Halococcoides cellulosivorans: one gene and its partner. The protein of the gene in region 2 binds, or shares a complex with, the protein of the main gene of each other region. Links are inferred from orthologs where the notes say so. Each region holds a gene or a part of one and is shown on either strand. Other genes may lie near its edges.

The links. Proteins that work in one complex are often made in the same cells at the same time.
Region 1: HARCEL1_RS08600 (region 2) and HARCEL1_RS09365 share a complex: the UniProt entries of both Methanocaldococcus jannaschii proteins name them as parts of the 50S ribosomal subunit. The link is inferred for Halococcoides cellulosivorans from one-to-one orthologs.

Annotation. Positions count from the first base shown.
Region 1 is NZ_CP028858.1:1,892,755-1,896,445, forward strand. What follows is about bases 634-3,565. They hold HARCEL1_RS09365 (50S ribosomal protein L23), read left to right. Parts: upstream 634-1,933; coding sequence 1,934-2,197; downstream 2,198-3,565. Other genes in these bases: HARCEL1_RS09355 (50S ribosomal protein L3), read left to right, coding at 634-1,190; rpl4p (50S ribosomal protein L4), read left to right, coding at 1,194-1,937; HARCEL1_RS09370 (50S ribosomal protein L2), read left to right, coding at 2,200-2,937; HARCEL1_RS09375 (30S ribosomal protein S19), read left to right, coding at 2,996-3,421; HARCEL1_RS09380 (50S ribosomal protein L22), read left to right, coding at 3,425-3,565. Outside these bases: HARCEL1_RS09350 (putative RNA uridine N3 methyltransferase), read left to right, coding at 1-172; more of HARCEL1_RS09355, read left to right, coding at 180-633; more of HARCEL1_RS09380, read left to right, coding at 3,566-3,691. UniProt on the Methanocaldococcus jannaschii protein: Binds to 23S rRNA. One of the proteins that surrounds the polypeptide exit tunnel on the outside of the ribosome.
Region 2 is NZ_CP028858.1:1,743,066-1,746,975, forward strand. The notes cover bases 550-3,320. They hold HARCEL1_RS08600 (50S ribosomal protein L44e), read left to right. Parts: upstream 550-1,679; coding sequence 1,680-1,961; downstream 1,962-3,320. Other genes in these bases: HARCEL1_RS08595 (universal stress protein), read left to right, coding at 1,169-1,582; HARCEL1_RS08605 (30S ribosomal protein S27e), read left to right, coding at 1,964-2,137; HARCEL1_RS08610 (translation initiation factor IF-2 subunit alpha), read left to right, coding at 2,134-2,934; HARCEL1_RS08615 (RNA-protein complex protein Nop10), read left to right, coding at 2,936-3,118; HARCEL1_RS08620 (proteasome assembly chaperone family protein), read left to right, coding at 3,123-3,320. Outside these bases: HARCEL1_RS08590 (thiamine-phosphate synthase family protein), read left to right, coding at 1-445; more of HARCEL1_RS08620, read left to right, coding at 3,321-3,878. UniProt on the Methanocaldococcus jannaschii protein: Binds to the 23S rRNA.

The DNA of each region.
Region 1 (3,691 bases), 150 kb from region 2 along the record:
CATCCTCGGCCGGGACCCGCCGGCAGCAGAGTGGCCGGCAGACCTGGAGTCCGGATCGGACGGCGACCGATTCGACCTCTGGCTCAACACGATCCCGGATCAGGGCAGCGAGGTCGTTCGCACCGAAGAGGCTGCGATCGCGACGCTCGCCTGCCTGACGCTGACGGAGTGAGAACGCGATGCCACAACCAAACCGACCACGGAAAGGCTCGATGGGCTTCAGCCCGCGCTCGCGAGCGGCCAGCGAGACGCCACGATTCGAGAGTTGGCCAGACGACGACGGCCAGCCCTCGATCCAGGGCTTCGCCGGCTACAAAGCCGGCATGACCCACGTGGTGATGATCGAAGACCGCCCCGACGCCCCCCGCGAGGGGATGGAGACGACGGTGCCGGTCACGGTCGTCGAGACACCGCCGATGCGCGCGGTGGCCCTCCGAGCCTACGAAGAGACGCCGTACGGCCTGCGCCCACTGACGGAGGTCTGGACCGACGAGTTCCACGCGGACCTCGATCGCGCCCTGGACCTGCCCGAGGGCCCGGCCGGCGGCACTGAAGCACAGATCCGAGACGCCATCGAATCGGGCGATCTGGGCGACCTGCGGGTCATCACCCACACGGTCCCCGAGATGCTCGACGGCGTCCCGAAGAACAAACCCGACGTGATGGAGACGCGCCTCGGCGGCGGCACGCTCGAAGATCGGCTGGAGCACGGCCTCGAACTCATCGAGGACGGTGGAGAACACGGCGTCAACGACGTGTTCCGTGCCGGCGAGTACGCCGACATCGCAGGCGTCACCAAGGGCAAGGGCACCCAGGGCCCCGTCAAGCGCTGGGGCGTCCAGAAACGAAAGGGGAAACACGCCCGCCAGGGCTGGCGCCGACGCATCGGCAACCTCGGCCCGTGGAACCCCTCCCGGGTGCGCTCGACGGTGCCCCAGCAGGGGCAGATGGGCTACCACCAGCGGACCGAACTCAACAAGCGCCTCATCGACATCGACGAAGAGGGCGTCACCCCCGACGGTGGCTTCGTCAACTACGGCGAGGTCGAGGGGTCGTACACGCTGGTGAAAGGCTCGGTGCCCGGTCCGCAGTCCCGTCTGGTGCGCCTGCGGCCGGCCGTCCGGCCGACCGACCAGCCGCGTCTCGACCCCGAGGTGCGGTACGTTTCCACGGAGTCTAACCAGGGATAACCCATGCAGGTACCAGTACGCGACCTGGACGGCGAGGCCGAGGGCGAGCGAGAGCTGCCCGAGGCCTTCGAGACGCCCGTTCGACCGGAACTGATCCGGCGGGCCGTCCACGCCGCCCAGGCCAATCGCACGCAGGATTACGGCACAGACGAGTACGCGGGCCTTCGAACGCCCGCGGAATCGTTCGGTAGCGGTCGCGGTCAGGCCCACGTGCCCCGCCAGAACGGCGTCGGGAAACGCGTTCCCCACGCCACCGGCGGGCGCGCGTCCCACGGGCCGACGACCGACACCGACCGGACGAAATCGATCAACGACAAAGAGCGCAAACTCGCCGTTCGATCGGCGGTCGCAGCGACCGCCGACCCCGAACTGGTCGAAGAGCGCGGGCACGTCTTCGACGACGACATCGACCTTCCGATCGTCCTCGACGACGAGTTCGAAGACCTCGAAAAGACCCAGGATGCGCTGGCAGCCTTCGAGGCGCTGGGTCTCGCGGGCGACGTCGAGCGCGCCGACGAGACGAGCGTCAAGGCCGGCCGTGGGACGACCCGCGGACGGGGCCGTCGACGCCCGACCGCAGTGCTCGTCGTCACGAGCGAGGAGCCCTCGCGGGCCGCTCGCAACCTCGCTGGGGTCGACGTGACCACCGGCCGCGAAGTGGACGCCGAGGACCTCGCACCGGGCGGCCAGCCCGGTCGGCTGACCGTCTGGACTCAATCGGCGCTGGAGGAGGTGGCCGAGCGATGACCGATCCGATCGATATCATCGAGCACCCGACCGTCACGGAGAAGGCGATGGACAAGATGGACTTCGAGAACAAACTCCAGTTCATCGTCGACATCGACGCCGCCAAACCCGAGATTCGGGATGCGATCGAAGAGCAGTTCGACGTCTCGGTCACCTCGGTGAACACCCAGGTGACCATGGACGGCACGAAAAAAGCTGAAGTCACGCTCTCGGCCAGCGACGACGCCGAGGAAGTGGCCTCGCGAATCGGGGTGTTCTGAACATGGGACGACCGACTCAAGGCCAGCGACGCGGGCGCGGCAGTTCGACGTTCCGTGCGCCCTCCCATCGCTACAAGGCGAACCTGGAACACCACGAGACGACCGACGAGGAGACGATCAGCGGCGAGGTCGTCGACATCGAGCACGACCCCGCGCGCAGTGCGCCGATCGCGGTCGTCGAATTCGACGACGGCGGCGACGAGCCAGACCAGCGGATGGTGCTCGTCCCCGAAGGCGTCGGCGTCGGTGACGAACTCCAGATCGGCATTTCCGCCGCTGTGGAGCCGGGCAACACGATGCCGCTCTCGGAGATTCCCGAGGGCGTCCCGATCTGTAACGTCGAGTCCAACCCGGGCGACGGCGGGGTCTTCGCGCGCGCATCTGGCGTGAACGCCCGCCTGATGGCTCACGACCGCAATGTGGCGGTCGTCCAGCTGCCCAGCGACGAAGTCAAGCGGCTCGACCCGGACTGCCGGGCGACGATCGGCGTCGTCGCGGGCGGTGGCCGGACGGACAAGCCGATGGTGAAAGCCGGGAACAAGTACCACAAGATGGCTGCACGCGGGACGAAATGGCCCAGCGTGAGCGGCGTCGCGATGAACGCCATCGACCACCCCTTCGGTGGGGGCGGTCGCCAGCACCCCGGTCGACCCAAATCCGTTTCGCGGAACGCCCCGCCGGGTCAGAAGGTCGGGGACATCTCCTCGCGACGGACCGGACGCGGTGGTGACGACGAATGAGTTCTGTCACACGCTCCGCGCGCGACACCCTCATGAGTCTCACCGGAGGTGAGAACGAATGAGTTCTAGTGATTACCAGATCGGCCACGAGGGTGAGTTCACCTACCGTGGCTACACGGTCGACGAGTTGCAGGAGATGTCGGTCGACGAGGTCGCGGAACTGCTCCCCGCACGCCAGCGGCGAACTATCGAGCGCGGCCTGTCCTACGAGAAAGAACAGCTTCTCGAAGCGGCCCGCGAGGCCGGTGAAGAAGAGACTGCGAACGACCCGATCCGGACGCACCTCCGGGACATGCCGATTCTCCCGGACTTTATCGGGATCACCTTCGCGGTCCACACTGGCCAGGCCTTCGAGCGCGTGAAGGTCGAACCCGAAATGCTCGGGCATTACCTCGGGGAGTTCCAACTCACCCGGACGTCGGTCGAGCACGGACAGGCCGGCATCGGAGCGACGCGCTCCTCCAAGTTCGTGCCACTCAAATAACCCATGGGAATCAGCTACAGTGTCGACGTCGATCCCGATCGCACGGCGAAAGCCATGCTCCGGGAACGACAGGTAAGCCACAAGCACAGCAAGGCCATCGCGCGCGAGATCAAGGGCCGCACCGCCGGCGACGCCCTCGACTATCTCGACAGCGTCATCGAGGGCGAGCGGTCCGTCCCGTTCAAGTCCCACAACACCGGCGTCGGACATCGCTCGGACATCGAGGGCTGGGACGCGGGCCGGTACCCCGAGAAGGCCGCCGGGGCCTTC
Region 2 (3,910 bases):
CGGCTTCGGCGCGGCGGTCCCACAGGTCGGCTCCAACCTCGTCGAGTGTCTCCCGGCGGCGGCCGACCTCGCGGACGTCTGTGGCGTCCCCGGGCGGATCTTCGAGGTCGGCGGGCGGGCCGTCGTCCCCGACGACCCCGAGTTCGGCGTCTCCGAACACGTCGCCTCGATTTTGCTCGCCGCCCGATCGGCGGGCCATCCCGCGCGCGCGGCACTCAACGTCCGGTACGAGCCAGCCCTGCTCGATCGCCTCGATAGCACGGGCGCAACGGCCGTCGCGTTCGACCCCGAAGCCGATCGGGACGCAGCGATCGCCGCGGCCCTGGCCGACGACCCCGACGCCGACGTGCTCTATCAGACCGGCGCGTTCGGTATCGAGCCGATTCTGTACGTGCTGGGCGCGGACGCCTCGGCGGTCGCTGACCGCGTCGCGTCGTTCGTCTGAGCGACGGACCGGCGACTCAGGACTGAAAAACGGGGATCGAAATGGCCCGACCAGTCACGACGGGCAGTTAGCGCACGATGCGTCGTTTTCGCCGGACAGTGACCGCCAGTCAGTACACGACGACCGCACAGCGGTCCTGACCGGGACGGTCGATCGACATGGAGACCGACATCTCTTCACTTTCCTCGTTGGGGCTTCGTTTGATGGAGGGCATCGACAGAATCTACAACGTCCGGCAATATATTACTTTGGTATCGAGTAAAGTTTCGGCCAGAGTCGGAGCGTGGCTGTCGATCACGAACTGTCTCGAAAGAAATCCGCGGACGGGGGTGCCGCGGACGGGGGTGCCGCGGACGGGGAAACCTGTGGACTCTGGGGAGGGCCGACGCGCCAGCGGGTCGGTCTCAGGGTTCGACGACGGCACAGGAGTCGCGCCCGGGCCGGTCGACGGAGTGGTCGACGCTGCGATTCTCGAAGCGATCCGATCGGGGGGTGGTCAGTCCGAACATGGGTACTTCCACGTATGGACCGGTGGTATATATTTTTTCGGGTTCGAGTAAATCCATCGCCAGTCGGTATCATCCGGCCGAAGTCTTTCGATTTCCCGGATGAAGGTGGCAGAGTGATCGGTCGACCGGTTGCCCGAGGCTGGCCGACTGCTGGCAGAAATCATCGGCAATAGTTGTGACCACATCTATTACCCACCAGAAAGTAGACCACCCCATGTTTCGCAACATTCTCGTCGCGACCGACGGCAGCGACCACGCCAAAAACGCCGTCGATTATGCGTGTCATCTCGCGGAACGGTACGAATCGACCGTCCACGCGGTGTTCGTCGTCGACACGAACGTGACGGGCGAACCGGCGCTGAGCAGTGGCGAAGTGCTGGTGAGCGAACTCGAAGATTACGGTCGTGACGTGCTCGACGAGGTGCTCGAAACGGCCGAATACAGAGCGATCGACTGCGAAATCGCACGACGACACGGGACGCCCCACGAGGCCATCGTCGCTGAAGCCGACGACGTCGACGCCGACATCATCGTGCTCGGCTATCAGGGCACGTCGGCGGCGAGCGCCGTCGGGTCGACGGCGAGTCGCGTCATGCGCGCGACCGACCGACCGGTGTTGACCGTTTGATCGGCTCCGGCCGTCCGATCGGGAATCGAGTGCCGACCACCGCGAACCGTAGGGGGTTTATGGGCCGCTATCCAACCCGCGGGCAGGACGATCATCTATGGAGATGCCACGCCGGTTTAATACGTACTGCCCTCACTGCAACGAACATCACGAGCACGAGGTCGAGAAGGTCCGAACGGGCCAGGCCTCCGGAATGACGAAAGTCGACGGTCGACAGAGCGAACGCCAGTCGGGCATCGGGAACGACGGCAAGTTCTCGAAGGTCCCCGGTGGGGACAAACCCACCAAGAAGACCAACCTCAAGTACCGCTGTAGCGATTGCGGCAAAGCCCACCTCCGCGAAGGATGGCGCGCCGGCCGACTCAAATTCCAGGACTGACCATGCCCGGCAATTTCATTCAGATCACGTGCCCGGACTGTGAGAACGAACAGGTCGTCTTCGAGAAGGCCGCCAGCGAAGTCTCGTGTGCGGTGTGTGGACACACGCTCGCTCGCCCGACCGGCGGTCTCGCCGCCGTCGAAGGTGAGGTCACCGAGGTCGTCGAGTCACGATGAAGTACAGCGGCTGGCCCGACCCGGGCGAACTGGTCGTCGGGCGGGTCGAGGAGATCGAAGACTTCGGTGTGTTCGTCGACCTCGTCGAGTACGAGGACCGCGAAGGCCTCTCGCATATCAGCGAGGTCGCCAGCGGGTGGATCAAAAACGTCCGCGACCACGTCAGCGAAGACCAGCGCGTCGTCGCGAAGGTCCTCGACGTCGACACGTCGGCCCAGCAGATCGACCTCTCGCTGAAAGACGTCAACGACCACCAGCGCAAAGACAAGATCCAGGAGTGGAAAAACGAGCAGAAAGCCGACAACTGGATGGAGTTGGCGTTCGGTGAGGACGTCGACGAGGACACCTACACCGCCGTCGCGAACGCCCTGCTCGCGGAGTTCGGCTCGATGTACGACGGGTTCGAACAGGCCGCGATCCACGGCCACGAAGCGCTCGAAGAGAGCGATCTCTCCGAGGATCGGATCGACGCCATCGTCGAGACCGCTCGCGAGAACGTCTCCGTCCCGTACGTGACGGTCACGGGCTACGTCGACCTGACGAGTGCCGCCCCCGACGGCGTCGAGGTCATTCGCGAGGCCCTGGAGGCCGCCGAGGGCAACGGCGCAGTGCCCGAGGAGGTCGAACTCGAAGTCACGTACGTCGGATCGCCGGAGTACCGCATCCGCGTCAAAGCGCCCGACTACAAGACCGCCGAATCCCACCTCGAAGAGAGCGCCGACCGCGCCGCCGCGAACATCGAGGCGGCGGGCGGCGAGGCGACCTTCCACCGGGACCGACGCTCCGACGAGGAGTAACGTGAAATCCGATATTCTGGTCTGTGCGAACTGGGAGACGGTCCACGACCGGCCGGTGTACGCACTCGGTGAGACCTGCCCGGAGTGCGGCGGGCCGACGCACAACAGTGCGCCCGCGCCGTTCTCGCCAGAGGATCCCTACGGCGAGTACCGACGCTCACTTAAGCGGCGCAGCCGCGAGTGACGCCATGGAGGAGTTCGAGGTCGACGTTCTCGCGGAGGTCGAACTGACGGAGCCGGTGCTCGTCGAAGGGCTGCCCGGCGTGGGTCACGTCGGCAAACTCGCCGCCGAGCAGTTGATCGAAGAGCTCGACAGTACCTGCGTCCGGCGGGTCCACTCGACGCACTTCCCGCCACAGGTCACCATCGAGGACGGCACCGCCGAGTTGGCGAACGTCGCCTTTCACGCCATCGAGGTCGAGGACGGGCGCGACCTGCTCGTCCTGACGGGCGACCACCAGGCCCAGGACGGGGAAGGCCACTACGGACTCACCGAGACGATCCTCGACGTGGCCGAGGAGTTCGGCGTCGAGACGGCGTTCGCACTCGGTGGCGTCCCGATCGGAGAACTCATCGAGGAGTACGACGTGATCGGCGCGGTCGCTGACGACGAACTCACCGACGACCTCGAAGCCGTCGGCGTGGAGTTCCGCGACGACGAGCCCGCCGGCGGAATCGTCGGGATTTCGGGGCTTCTTCTGGGGATCGGAGACCGACGGGGCTTCTCGGCAGCGTGTCTGATGGGCGAGACCAGCGGCTATCTGGTCGACCCCAAGGCCGCCCGAGCCGTCCTGGAGACCCTCGAAGCGTATCTCGACATCGAGTTGGCCTACGAGTCACTCGAAGAGCGTGCCGACGAGATGGAAGACGTCGTCCGGCGCATCCAGGAGATGGAGCAGGGGACGCCGACCCCGTCCGACGAAGACCTCCGGTACATCGGCTGATCGATTCTCCGTCAGGAACGCGGCCGGATCGA